DNA from 3 places in the Faecalibacterium sp. BCRC 81149 genome. Region 3 is predicted to be linked to each of the others. Evidence: riboswitches for the same ligand, from Rfam matches in the RefSeq annotation. Region 3 holds a riboswitch; each other region holds the start of a gene.
What was found. A riboswitch is a leader RNA that binds a small molecule or an ion and turns the genes downstream of it on or off. The one in region 3 is predicted to bind cyclic di-GMP.
Positions count from the first base shown of each region.

Region 1 (4,394 bases), on a different contig from region 3:
CCCAGCTCCACCAGACCGATACCGACATGATGTCCATCATCAAGTGCATCCCGGGGATGCTGATGAAAAAGATCACCCCCGACCAGCTGCGGGAGCGGATGAACGATGCCGTGGGCCCCTACATCACCAAGATGTCCCAGAAAAAGATCCATCAGATCATCGATGGCTTTGGTAAGGCCGCTGTGCTGGCAAAGCAGGCGGGCTTTGACATGGTGCAGGTGCACGGCGACCGGATGTGCGGCAGCTTCTCTTCCGCCATCTTCAACCACCGCACCGATGAATACGGCGGCAGTGCCGAGCGCCGCGCCCGCTTTGCCGTGGAAGCTGTCAAGGCAGTGCACGCCGCTGTGCCCGGCATGGCCATTGACTACAAGCTGGCTGTCCGGCAGGAGAACCCCCATTACGGCAACGCCGGTGTGGTGGAGGAGGAACTGGCCGTGTTCGTGCCCCTGCTGGTGCAGGCAGGCGTGACCAGCTTCCATGTGACACTGGCCAACCACTCTGCGCTGGAAAACACCATCCCGCCGGCCAGCCACCCCGAGTTCAAGGAGACCGGCTGCTTCCTCAAGTTCTGCGATGAGGTGCGCCGGTATACCAGTGTGCCGCTCTGCGGTGTGGGCGGCCTGAACGACCCCGATTTTGTGGAGCAGCAGCTTGCCAGCGGCCGCATCCAGTGTGCGGCAATGTGCCGCCAGCTGCTGGCCGACCCCAACTGGGTCAACAAACTGCAGAGCGGCAATGCGGCAAAGATCCACCGCTGTGTCCGCTGCAACAAGAAGTGCCTGGGCGGCCTGATCGCCCATCAGGGCACCCGCTGTATCTATGATGCCCTGAACGCAAAAGAACAGGGCAGCATCTGATATCAAAGAGAACAAAGGAGAATGACCATGAGCTACGCCATCGTTTTCAGCAGCAAGACCGGCAACACCCGCCTGCTGGCCGACACCCTTCGCGCAAGCTTGCCCCAGAATGAGTGCACCTACTTCGGAGCACCGGCCCCGGAGGCACTGGAGGCTGAGACCCTTTACATCGGCTTCTGGACGGACAAGGGCCATGCCGATGACACCCTCACCGCCTTTTTGCAGACCCTGAAGGGGAAGCAGGTCTTTTTGTTCGGCACCGCAGGCTTTGGCGGCAGTGCGGAATATTTTGAGCAGATCCTGGCAGCGGTGCAGAAGTCGCTGGATGAGAGCAACACGGTCATTGGAACTTATATGTGCCAGGGCAAGATGCCCATGACCGTGCGCCAGCAGTACGAAAAGATGCTGCAGCAGCCCAACCATGCACCCAACCTCGAGATGCTGATCGAGAATTTTGACAAGGCACTGGCTCACCCGGATGCCGCAGACCTCGACCAGCTGCGCAAAAAGGCGGCAGAGGTGCAGGCATAACGGAAGAACGCTTCAAAAAAGCAGATTTTTTGAGAAGGCTGCTCCAAAACAGTTGACAGGTTCTGCCCGATGTGGTAGGATAATGTCGAGGAAATGGGAACAGTTCCTCAAGGTGAATTGAATATTCTCGGCAAAACAGTCGAAAGGCTGTGACGCAAAGCTACAGGGCCTGTAAAATGGCAGCCAGCTGCTTCTCAAAGAAATCTTTCTTTGGGCGACCTGCTTAGATTTTCTGGGTGTTGTTTTGCTGAGTGTATTGCAGAACAACACCTTTTTTCGTTCTCAAATTTCTTCCCAAAAGAAGAAAGGCACGCAAAACTGAATATCCTCGGCAAAGCAGTCGAAAGGCTGTGACGCAAAGCTATAGGGCCTGTAAAATGGCAGCCAGTTGCTTCTCATCACCTGAGGGTCTCCACAGCGGAGATTGGGTGTTGAGTGACCTTCATCTGAAGCATCAGGTGTCGATTGCCGAGTATACCAGCAATCGACACCTTTTTTCATGGGGCAACACAAAAGAGGTTCAACACCATGCGTAACGCTTCGATGAAAGTCCTGAAGAATCTGGTCTGCTGCGCCGCATTCATCTGCCTGATGTTTGTTCTGGCAATGCCCGCACACGCAGCTTCCAAGGCCGATGAGCTGCTGCAGCTCGTCAACGCAGAGCGTGCACAGGCCGGTGTGGCTCCTCTGAGCATGGGCAGCAGCGCACTGAATGCTGCCGCACAGGCCCGTGCAGAAGAACTTACCGTCAATTACTCCTACAACCGCCCCAATGGCAGCCGTGAGTTCACCATCCTGCCGGAGTACGGTGTGGACGATGTTTCTGTGGGCGAGAACTACTGGGCAGCTGCTGAGGATGCTTCGGATGTGGTCGCCGCCTGGAATCGCTACGATTTCTTCAAGGAGCGGATGCTGGACAAGGATGCCACCTCCGTTGGCATTGGCTACTACGAGGGCGGCGAGTACGGCAATTACTGGGTGATGATCTTCACCTACGCCCGCGGTACCAGTGAGAACGGCTTTGCACAGGAAGTGCTGGCGCTGGTCAACGCTGAGCGTGCAAAGGAAAATCTGGCACCTCTGGCCATGGGCGATGCCAAGCTGCAGGCCGCCGCCGATGAGCGCGCAAAGGAAGTGGCAAAGGTCGCTTCCCACACCCGCCCCGATGGCACCAACTGCTTCACCGTGCTGAAGGAGTACGGCGTGTCTGATACCGCCACCGGCGAGAATGCCGCCTGGGGCGAGACCACGCCCGAAAAGGTCGTTGCAGACTGGATGGCTTCGGAAGGCCACCGTGTCAATATCATGGACCCCGCCGCCAAGTATATGTGCCTTGGCTACAACTACGATGCCAATTCTCAGTGGGGCCACAACTGGATCCAGATTTTCGCAAAGTAAGCGGATGACTTCCATTGAGCGTTGTACGATGAAATAAAACAGAGCAAAAAGAGATGCACCCCGCTCCCTGAACCGGTTTCAGAAAGGCGGGGTGCATCTCTTTTGTTTTTTTATTCTGCTGCCATCTCAGCCACATCCTCGGGGCTGAAGTCGCCCAGGGGCAGGATGAGCCGGCCCAGCGTCTCCTGCGGCAGGGCGGCAAGCCGGGCACTCTCGTCCGCAATTTCGGCAGGGCAGAGGACGTGCACGCCGTCCGCCCCGGTCTCCACCCGGGCGCGGTGGCCGGTGGCAATGTACTGGATGCCCAGCCGGTCAGCCGCCGCCAGCAGGGCGGGGAAGCGCAGGTCGGCCGGGGCAACGGTCTCCTCGGCCAGCTGGCTGGCCAGTTCGCTGGCATTCAGGGTGATGCACTCGATGCCCAGAGCCTTGGCGGCTTCCTTGGCGGCATCCACAACGGGGTCATCGGTGCACAGACGCACCACAGCGCCCATCACCGCAAAGCCCTGCTGCTGTAAAATGCGGACAGCTGCTTTGCAGCCCGTGCCGCCGCACAGGCCCACCAGCACCTTGTCCTGCTGTTCATAGGTATCGAACCCGCTGCCGGGCAGAAATGTATCGCTCATCGTCCCTGTCTCCCTCCGTGTGCCTGACTTTGTGCCACGGCCAGCTGGTCGCAGCGCTCATTTTCCGGGTGGCCTGCATGGCCCTTGACCCAGACATAAGTGATCTTGTGCCGGGCTTCCTGCTCCAATGCCTGTTCCCACAGGTCGGGGTTCAGGGCAGGGGAGCCGTCGGACTTTTTCCAGCCCCGGCGCTTCCAGCCCCTGGCCCAGCCCTTTTCCAGCCCATTGATGACGTACTGGCTGTCAGAGCACAGCCGCACCTCACAGGGCTCCTTGAGCTGGCGCAGGGCCTCGATAAAGGCGGTCAGCTCCATCCGGTTGTTGGTGGTGGAAGCATCGCCGCCGCTGAGCTCTTTTTCGTAGACCTTGCCGTTGAAGCGGTAGCGCAACACTGCACCCCAGCCGCCCGGGCCGGGGTTGCCGCTGCACGCGCCATCGGTGTAAACTTCGACTTGTTTCATCTGTTTCTCCCGGAACTTGAATTTTTGGATACTTCTATTTAGAGCTATTTTTCCGGTTCTGTCAAGAGGAAAACGTATCATCCCCGGCTTTTCCGGCAAAGCTTTGAATTGACAAAGTGGACAAGAAATACTATACTGTTTGTAACAAAATGCGTATAGGGGCGCACCGGTGCGGTGTGTCCGGCCGGAACAGGGCAGTGCCGCGGTCGCATCGAACAGATGGACTGACAGGGCAGAAATTACTCCGTTCCGGCCATCCCAGTGCCGAAAACGGGCATGGAAGCGAAAAATTCTATACGATGGTTTCGATGGGAGCGGCGGTGCGTTTGCTGCTCCTTCACAGCAGACAGGCCGCTCGCAAAGGGGTGTGCCTGCGTTTTGTAATTGATTTTGGAGGTACCGCATGGCACAGGTCAAAGAACAGAACCCGGCTCAGGCTCAGAACAATCCGAACAGAAACAGTGAATCCGGTGGGGAAAAGCGTACCCGCACCCGCCGCCCTTATTATAACCGGCGGCCCC
Region 1 covers NZ_QXJA01000005.1:143,753-148,146, forward strand. The annotation lists gene bilR (bilirubin reductase) at 1-860, shown strand, start outside; gene bilS (flavodoxin family protein BilS) at 888-1,391, shown strand; cyclic di-GMP riboswitch class I at 1,511-1,586, shown strand; cyclic di-GMP riboswitch class I at 1,712-1,787, shown strand; gene D3F01_RS07900 (CAP domain-containing protein) at 1,920-2,789, shown strand; gene D3F01_RS07905 (hypothetical protein) at 2,900-3,412, opposite strand; gene rnhA (ribonuclease HI) at 3,409-3,873, opposite strand; gene D3F01_RS07915 (ribonuclease J) at 4,277-4,394, shown strand, end outside.
Region 1: another riboswitch for cyclic di-GMP. It lies ahead of D3F01_RS07900 (CAP domain-containing protein); the one in region 3 lies ahead of D3F01_RS06835 (leucine-rich repeat protein).

Region 2 (4,394 bases), on a different contig from region 3:
CTTGACGGTGCACGCTCTCGTTGGTATTATAATAGCAGATAACTTTGTGATATAAAATAGCATTTTATTGATTTGAGGTGTCAGATATTGCTTTATGATTGGACAAGCACCGCAGCCCTTGGCGTGGTGCGGGATATCCAGCCCAAAGAACCCCTGACCCTGACCGGCGAGGGGCTGTGGGTCTGCCTGATCTCCAGCGGCAGATGCACTGCCAGCCTGACCGATGCCTCGCCCTCCCCGACGGGCAGCGCACTGATCCTGCCGCCCCAGAGCGCGGCTGCGGGCCATCTGGTGCTGAGCCGCGCCCCGTTGACCCTGACCCCGGAAGGGGAGAGCCACCTGCTCTGCATCCAGCTGACCGGGCAGGCGGCGGTGCAGTTCCTTGCCGGGCTGACGGAGCTGCCGTTCCTGGCCCGGGGCGAGACCTGCCCCGCCGCCGCAGAGCTGCTGGGCCGCCTTGCCGCCGAGGCCGATACACCCCGCAGCCGGGCTGCCAGCCAGCTGGCCTTTGCCCTGCTCTGTGAGCTTGCGGGGGCCGACAGCGCCGCCCCGCCTCTGCCGCCGCTGGTGGAGGCCGCCATTGAGGATATCCGCCAGAACTACGCTGGCCTGTACGGTGTGGAGGAGCTCAGTGAGCGGCTGGGGGTCTCCAAGAGCCACCTTGTCCGCACCTTTACTGCCGCCGTAGGGGTGCCCCCGGGGCGCTACCTGACCACCGTGCGGGTGGAAGCTGCCATGCGGCTGCTCCTGCACCGGGAATACACGCTGGATGTCATTGCCAGCCTGTGCGGCTTCTCAGGGGCCAACTACCTGTGCCGGGTGTTCAAAAAAGAGACCGGCCAATCCCCCGCACAGTGGCGGGCCTTGGCCGGTCAGACAGCGCGGCCCCTCAGCCCGGCGGAAAGCCAGCGGGAGCAGGCACTGTATATTTAAAATGTTCAGGAGTCGGGGCAGCACCCGGCTCTTTTCTGTGGAGGCGTTCAGCCGCACACAGACTGCGGGCGCTTGAGCAGGAACACCGTCAGGGCCAGCGTGATGGCCTCGGCGGCGGGGAAGGCGGACCACACGCCGTTCATGCCGAACAGGGCGCTCAGGATCAGCGAGCAGGTGACGATGGCGGCTACGCCCCGGCTGACCGAGGTGATGGTGGCCTCGGTGGGGCGGTTGACCGCACCCAGATAGCCCGCCGCAACAATATTGCAGCCTGCAAAGAAGTAGCCCAGGAAGTAGATGCGCATACCACTGTGGGCGTATTCGGCCATCAGTGCAGAGTTCTCGCTGTTGAAGAGGGCAACAAAGGTATCGGTAAAGCCAAACACGGCACCGTACAACACCGCCGCCAGCGCCAGCGCAGTGCCGCAGCCCAGCAGAAGCAGCTTTTTTGCCCCGGCCATCTCATTTTTGCCGTAGCACTGGCTGATCAGCGGCTGGGCACCCTGGGCCACGCCGTTGAAGATGGCTGTTGCCACCAGCGCAAAGTTTGCCACCACGCCATAGGCGGCCACGCCCACGTTGCCCGCCAGCCGGAGCAGCAGGAAGTTGAACACGGTGGTGGTCACGGCAGAGGAGAGCTCCCCGACAAAACCGGAGATGCCCAGCTGGCAGCTCTGCACCAGCAGCCGGGCCGAGGGAGCCTGCCGGACAAAGGTGAGCGTGTTGCTCATTTGAAAGAAGTGGCGGCTGCAGATGGCGATGCTGAGCACCGGCGAGATGGCCGTTGCCAGCGCCGCGCCGGGCAGGCCCAGCCCCATGGGGAAGATGAAGATGTAATCGAACACCACATTGAACAGGCTGCCGCTCAGGGTGGCCACCATGGCAAGGGACGGGTCGCCGTCGTTGCGGACGAAGGCCGAGAAGATGTAGTTGCACATGAAGAAGGGTGTGAACAGCAGGAAGATGCGGGTGTAGTTCAGGCCCAGCGCCACGATGTCCCCATCGCCGCCCATGAGCTGCAGGAGCGTGCCCGGGCAGAACGCGCCCGCCAGCATGAACGGGATGGCGATCAGGCAGGCGCAGAGGATGGCGTTGGAAAAAAACCGCTGCGCCCGCGCCTCGCCCTGCGCCTGCAGGATGGCGTACCGGGTGGCCGCACCCAGGCCGATCATCGAGCCGAAGGCAAAGATCAGGTTGTACATGGGCAGGCAGAGGTTCAGCAGGGTCACGCCGTCGGTGCCCGCCGCCTGGGCGATGAAATAGGTGTCGGCCAGAATATAGCACGAGGTGCCGATCAGACCGAAAATATTCTGCGACACATACTTGAAGAACTGCTTTGTCAGGTTCATGGATGCTTCCTTTCCGCAGGGAGAATAGGGGCGTGAAACGTAAAAACGACTACTACTATATCATAAAACCTGGCATATTTCAACGAAAAAACGAGGAAACACGCCGCCGTTCCCCAAGCGGAACACTTCTCCCCGGGGAGATGCCGCTATCCGAAAATGCCATACAGATACTTCCTCTTTTGTGCAACTCGCCAAAGATGGTTTTGGGTTATTGACAAAAAAAAAAAAAAAAAAAAAAATTTATGATTTTTGTGTAAGATGCCACATAAAAACAGAAGAATCGGCAAACCAGCCGGAAGGCTGCGGCGCAAAGCTACAGGGCCTGTAATATGGCAGCCAGCTGCACTTTCTCAACCATACCGCACATGGGCATCACCTCAAGGGGCGGTAGATTCCCAAAGTACAAAACGCAGAGCGTTGTACCAGCCATTTGGCCGGTGCGGCGCTCTTTTTGCTTTGTGCGGGCATGGTTATATTTTGGGAGTATTCATAAAAGGAGGATTTTTATGAAAAAACGACTCATAAGCTTGCTGGTTGCGGCGTGCATGATATTTGCACTACTGCCAGTAAGTGCAATTACAGCATTTGCAGAGGAATCGGTATTAACTGGTTACTGTGGTGCTGATAACTCTTACGAAAGCCAAACATACTATTGTTCCACACAGTATAACGGAGCAGCTCAAACTTTTACTGGCACATATTATCGCAACGCAATCTGGACACTTACACCTAATGGTGCAGACACTTATAAGCTGACCATCTCTGGTACTGGTCAGATGGGAGATTTTGGAACAAGCTGGTCTTTTGGTAAGCCGTGGAATTATGCACTTGCTGAGAAAGAATCAACAGCTGTTACGGAATCCAGAAATAAAATTACAGAAATTGAAATCGCAGCCGGAATTACAGCGATTGGTGCACATGCGTTTGAGGGATACGAAAAAATCTCTAAAATTGAACTGCCTGATAGTGTAACAGAGCTTGGTGAATACGCGTTCAATCATTGCAGTGGCGTTACTTCCGTAAGGCTTTCAAACAACTTGACCGAGATCAAAGCCACTGCTCTCAGTGATTTGGGTACAACTAGTAATGTGGTAGGTTCTGTTGCGAATCCTATTTCCATTACACTGCCTGATTCTTTGCTTTATATCCGCGGTAAGGCGTTTTCACTTTCCAATGGAAGCGGCCTAAAAGGGGATTTGACGATACCTGACAATGTTCAGAGTATTGGAGAGGATGCCTTTGTAAATAATCATGGCTTAACAGGAAATTTGACTATCGGAAAATCTGTGAAAGAAATTGGAGGGGGTGCTTTTTCGAGTTGCAACTTTACTGGTAAATTGTCTGTTCCCGGTTCTGTAACCAAGATCGGTGAAAAAGCATTTATGAGTAATAAATTTACCTCTATCCAGATTGCAAATGGAGTAACCAGCATTGGCGAGTATGCGTTTAGTGGATGTACGAGTGTGCATTCGATTGACCTTTCAAGCATAGCACAAGCTACCTATGGGGATAACGCTTTTGCCTCGATGAGTACAAAGCTTATTTATGTTGACAATTTAACGCAAAAGAGCACTGTTGAAAGTACCCAAGGATTCACAAGTTCTGTATTCGCTATTACCAACGGCGGTACTTTCGCAGAGAATGCTACTTTTGAAGAAGGTAAGCTGGCTATTCCTGAAAAGACTGATTACACCTTCAAGGGCTGGTATGAGAATGCCGAGTTTGACGGTAATGCAGTGACCACTGCTGAAACTGGTAAAACTTATTATGCAAAGTGGGAGCTTACCCCCGTTGCCGCAACGATGACTGCAACCACTTCCAAGAGCGCCTATCTGGTCAATACTCCGGTTGATGTGAACATTACCGTTAACCCGGGCACCTATGGGGCAGAGATTCACAAAGGTAAAGTTGCTCTGACCTACGGCGACGAAGTAGAGAAGGTGGAGCTGAACGGCAAGGAACTGGATAAGAAGGACTACACGGTTCAGGAACTTGCTCAGATGGATGGGCCAGGCTCAGCAGAGCAGTGATCTCAAGGCGACCCTGAACGTGACCTACAAAAAGACCGGCAGCTACACCTTTGGTATTGCAGTGAACGACAGCAATGACGAG
Region 2 covers NZ_QXJA01000009.1:96,306-100,699, forward strand. The annotation lists gene D3F01_RS10855 (AraC family transcriptional regulator) at 88-933, shown strand; gene D3F01_RS10860 (MATE family efflux transporter) at 981-2,282, opposite strand; cyclic di-GMP riboswitch class I at 2,555-2,630, shown strand; gene D3F01_RS10865 (leucine-rich repeat protein) at 2,789-4,312, shown strand; gene D3F01_RS10870 (hypothetical protein) at 4,287-4,394, shown strand, end outside.
Region 2: another riboswitch for cyclic di-GMP. It lies ahead of D3F01_RS10865 (leucine-rich repeat protein); the one in region 3 lies ahead of D3F01_RS06835 (leucine-rich repeat protein).

Region 3 (4,394 bases):
CACAGTAACAGTGCCGCCGGTCACGGTCAGCGGGCGGTAGCCCGGAGCATTGGGGTCGAACTCCCAACCGGCATAGAGGGTGATGTCCTCCGTAATGGCGGTTTTGTCCACATCAAACTTGCCATCTTCGGGCTTGCCATCTGCGGTGGTGTACCAGCCGGTGAACTTGTAACCCGCACGGGTGGGAGCTTTGATGGCAGTCAGTTCGTTTGCCTTGGTATCAGTGATTTTTTCGGTCTTATAAACCGGCACCTCAGCGGGGTCGGTCAGGTTGCCGCCCTTGGCATCAAAGGTCACATGGCAGAGGTAAAGGAAATTGCGGTTTTTCAGATCGGTGTTGGTAGAGTTTGCAAGCAGGGCATCTGCAGCGGTCTTGTCGTTGTTGTAGTAGATGGCACCATTGGCAACGTAAGTGTGGATAATAAGGTTGCCCTCTTCATCAGTACGGAAATTGCCCTCACTGTCCTTCTCGTAGACAGGAGAAATTTGTCCAGTCATACAAGTGCTCAGATCATCCTTGAAGGAGGTCAACCCGGCAGGGAGCATAATGTATTTCAAATTATAGCAATAGGAAAAGGTATTAGGTTCAATGGTTGTTACATTTTTCGGGATAGTGATGGAGACGATTTTTTTGCAGAAGTAAAAAGCATGCTCCCCAATGGTTGTTACACTGTCCGGCAGAGTGATCGAGTCGAGGTTTTCACAGTTGCCAAAAGCCCACTTTCCAATGGTTTCCACTCCGTCTGGCAGGGTGATCTTTGAAAGGTTAGCACAGTTGAAGAAAGCAGAGTTGTTGATTGTTTTTAGATGGGCAGGCAGTTGGATGTTCTGCAGTGCTTTGCAGCCGCCGAATGCGTCATTTCCGATTTCAGTCAGGCCGCTGCCCAGAGTAAGATCAGAAAGCGTTTCGCAACCTGCAAAAGCGTGATCTTTAATATGGGTTACATTGTCGGGGATCACAACATGATCCAAGAGTTCACAATTGCAAAAAGCAGAATCACCAATGGTTGTTAAACTTTTGGGAAGTTCAACAGTCTTTAGTTTAGGGCATACCGTAAATGTGCATTTTCCGATTGACGTTACCGGGCCTTTTATCTTGGCAGAGCCAAGTTCATCGCATTCGCCGAATGCGGCATCACCGATATGTGTGACCTTTTCTGGAATTGTAATTTGGTGCAGCTTGTTGCAGCGCCAGAAAGAATACTCTCCAATGGAGGTCAAATTTGCAGGAAGGGTAACGTTGTCTAGGATAAGGCAGTTGTTAAAGGCGTAATCGCCGATCGTCTGAATGCCGCTGCCTAACGTAAGATGCGCAAGCTGCTCACAGTACATGAAAGCATGATCGCTGATTTCCCGGACACCATCGCCTAACGTAACATTTTTAAGAGCGCTACAGTAAGCAAAGGTGAAACTGCCCATGGAGGTTATACCCGCATCAATGGTAACGTCTGTCAAGGCAGTGCAGCTTTCAAAGGCAGATTCACCGATGGAGGTAATGCCCTTTGAAATTTTAACGACCTTGATCTGCTGACAGAGCTTGCTTAATTTTGGGTCTTTTGGATGATTGGATGGGCCGGCAAATGCGCCTACGCCGATAGCGGTCACATTGTAATTGCCCAGCTTTGTAGGCACGGTAATGGTATAGGGGGCAGGGGTTTCCGCTGATTTAACAGGTCCAAGAAAATCCGTGATGGTGATGGTGGCGGTGTCGTCTGCGTTTTCCTTATACGCATACCAATAGGTGCCGTCGCTGGCTACAAGGTCATCTGGTGACGTTGGGGTTGGGTATGAGGATGCTGATGCTGCAAATGCCGTGACTGCCGACAGGGGCAGCATGGTGATCATCATGCAGACCGCAACCAATAAGCTGATCAAACGCTTGGGTCTCATAATTTTTTACTCCTTTTCCATGATATTCCCAAAAATTCTCTCTATTTCAACCAAAACAAAAGAGCGCCGCACCGGCCAAACGGCTGGTACAACGCTCTGAACCCTTGCAGACCCGCTGCACGCTCGCTCTCCTGAAGGGAAGCCGACGCATCTTCACAAGGAGGTGCAAGGTTTCGTATTACCTTACCCGGAGAGAATAACGTGCAGCTGGCTGCCATGTTACAGGCCCTGTAGCTTTGCGTCGCAGCCTTTCGACTGGTTTGCCGATTCTTCAGTTTTTAGCGGGAATAGCATATTGCACAGGATAAGATACTCTTTTTTTTTTTTTGTCAATATGACGAAAAAAGATTTGGAAGAGTATACAAAAAGGAGCGTACAATGTGGAAAACAGAATCGTGCAGCAGCACAAGATCTGCCTGACTTTATGGAGAATGCAGCGCAAGAAAAATGCCCCTGACCGAAAGAAGCCGGTCAGGGGCATTTGGGGTTGCTGCAGCGGTCAGGGTCAGTGCCTGCGCTCGTATTTCAGGCGCTCCCGCAGCTCGTCCAGAGAGCGGTGCTTTTCGCCGTGGCGCAGCTTGGGGTAAGCGCGGAGCATACGGCCCTTGCCAAAGTACTTGGAGCTCCGGGTGCGGGCGCGCATCTCCTCGCTGCGGGCCTGCAGTTCCTCGGCCAGCTGTTCCAGACGGAGCAGCTCTGCCGTGCGCTCTGCGGTGCCCTTGGCGGCCAGCTTGACGGCAGTGGCGGCCTCAGAGGCATTGAGCCGGGCCTCCTGGGAGGACTTGCGTGCAGCCTCCATGGCCTCGTCGGCCTTGGCGCGCAGGGCGGCAGCGGCATCCCGGGGGCTCAGTTTGGCGGCATTGTCCCGGGCCTCGGCAGCTGCCAGTTTGAGCTGCAGGCGGCTCTCGTCCATCTTCTGGTCCACATCCATGGCGGTGGTACCCAGCAGCTCGGTCATGGCATCGGACACGGCGTGCATACTGTCGGCCACCTTTTCCAGAGCATCCAGCTCACGGGCCAGGTCAGAGGCCGCAAAGGCGGTCACCACCACGTCGGCGGCGTAGCAGGCGTACAGGATGCACATGAGGACGAAGCCCACCATCTGGGGGACCATCGCCACAAAACCCGCGATCACGGGGTGAACGGCCTTCATCACCACAACGGTGCCCACGCCCCACAAAAGGGAGAACTCCAGGCAGATATATCCGCCGATGTTGAAGGGGAAGTCGCTGTAATCCCACCACCGGGTGTGGTAGAGCTTGTAGAGCGCCCAGCCGCCCGCCAGCTCCAGCACGCTGGGCAGGATCACGCCGCCGATATAGAGCAGCAGCAGGTTGTCTGCCAGCGGCGAAAGGGTGAACAGCACGATGATCATGCCAAAGCCGTAGATGGGGCAGACCGGGCCGTTCAGAAAGCCGCGGTTCACCAGCTGGCCGGTGGAAACGGCAGCATAGATGACCTCCAGGCACCAGCCCAGGCAGGAGTAGATCAGGAAAAACGCCAGGATCTGATACAGCGAAAAGCCGCAGACCATGGTGTTGACAAAAAAGGACATCTTACGCCTCCTTTGCGGCGGCAGCAGCTTCCTCCGCAGCCTTCATTTTTTTCAGGACCTTGGGCTCGATCCAGGTCACGGTCTCATCGCCGGGCAGCTTTTTGGCGATCAGGGCCTTGATCCTGATGCCCATTTCGGTGAACATCCCCTCGTGCTCGGTGCGGATGTTCCACTCCGGCTCGTTCTCGTGCAGGTCAAAGGTCTTCCAGGTGATCTCGTAGCCGGAAGCGGGGAAATACTCCAGGCTGTCGCGGAACAGATCGTCGTCATCGGTCTTGAAGTAGATCTCGCCGCCGTCCTTCAGGAATTCGCGGTACTGGATGAGCTGGCGGGGATAGGTGAGCCGGTGCTTGTTGGAGGAAGCGTTCTTGCTCCACGGGTTGCAGAAGTTGATGTAGATGCGGCTGACGGTATCCTCGGCGGTGAGCACGCCCTTGATGCGCTCGATGTCGGTGCTCATGATCTTCACGTTGTCGATGGGGCGGCCTGCCTCGGTGTAAGCGGCCTCGATCTTACGCTTGGCAAGGATCAGCACCTTGTCGGTGATGTCGATGCCCAGATAGTTGTTCTCCGGGTGGGCGCAGGCCAGCTGGGAGAGGAAGCCGCCCTTGCCGCAGCCCAGCTCCAGCACAAAGGGCTGCTCCGGGCGGGCATACTGTGCGTGCCACTTGCCGCCCCAGATCAGGGGCTCGTGGACGTGGAAATCGGCGGCCATCAGCTCATCGTGGGCGTAGGGTTTGAAACGCATTCTCATAGTTTGTTGTTCTCCTTAAAATTAACGTGGCTCGCCCTCTCAGGCGCTGACGCGCCAGCTCCCCCAAAGGGGGAGCCTTTGGCAAAAACGGATGGTTTTCCGCACTGCCAAAGCCTCTCCCTTTGGGAGAGGTGGCTTTGCGAAGCAAAGACGGAGAGGGCGAGGATGCTTACCGGTCTTGCTTCCGCAAAAATT
Region 3 covers NZ_QXJA01000004.1:127,890-132,283, reverse strand. The annotation lists gene D3F01_RS06835 (leucine-rich repeat protein) at 1-1,890, opposite strand, end outside; cyclic di-GMP riboswitch class I at 2,090-2,165, opposite strand; gene D3F01_RS06830 (putative ABC transporter permease) at 2,396-3,445, opposite strand; gene trmB (tRNA (guanosine(46)-N7)-methyltransferase TrmB) at 3,447-4,199, opposite strand; gene D3F01_RS06820 (alanyl-tRNA editing protein) at 4,369-4,394, opposite strand, start outside.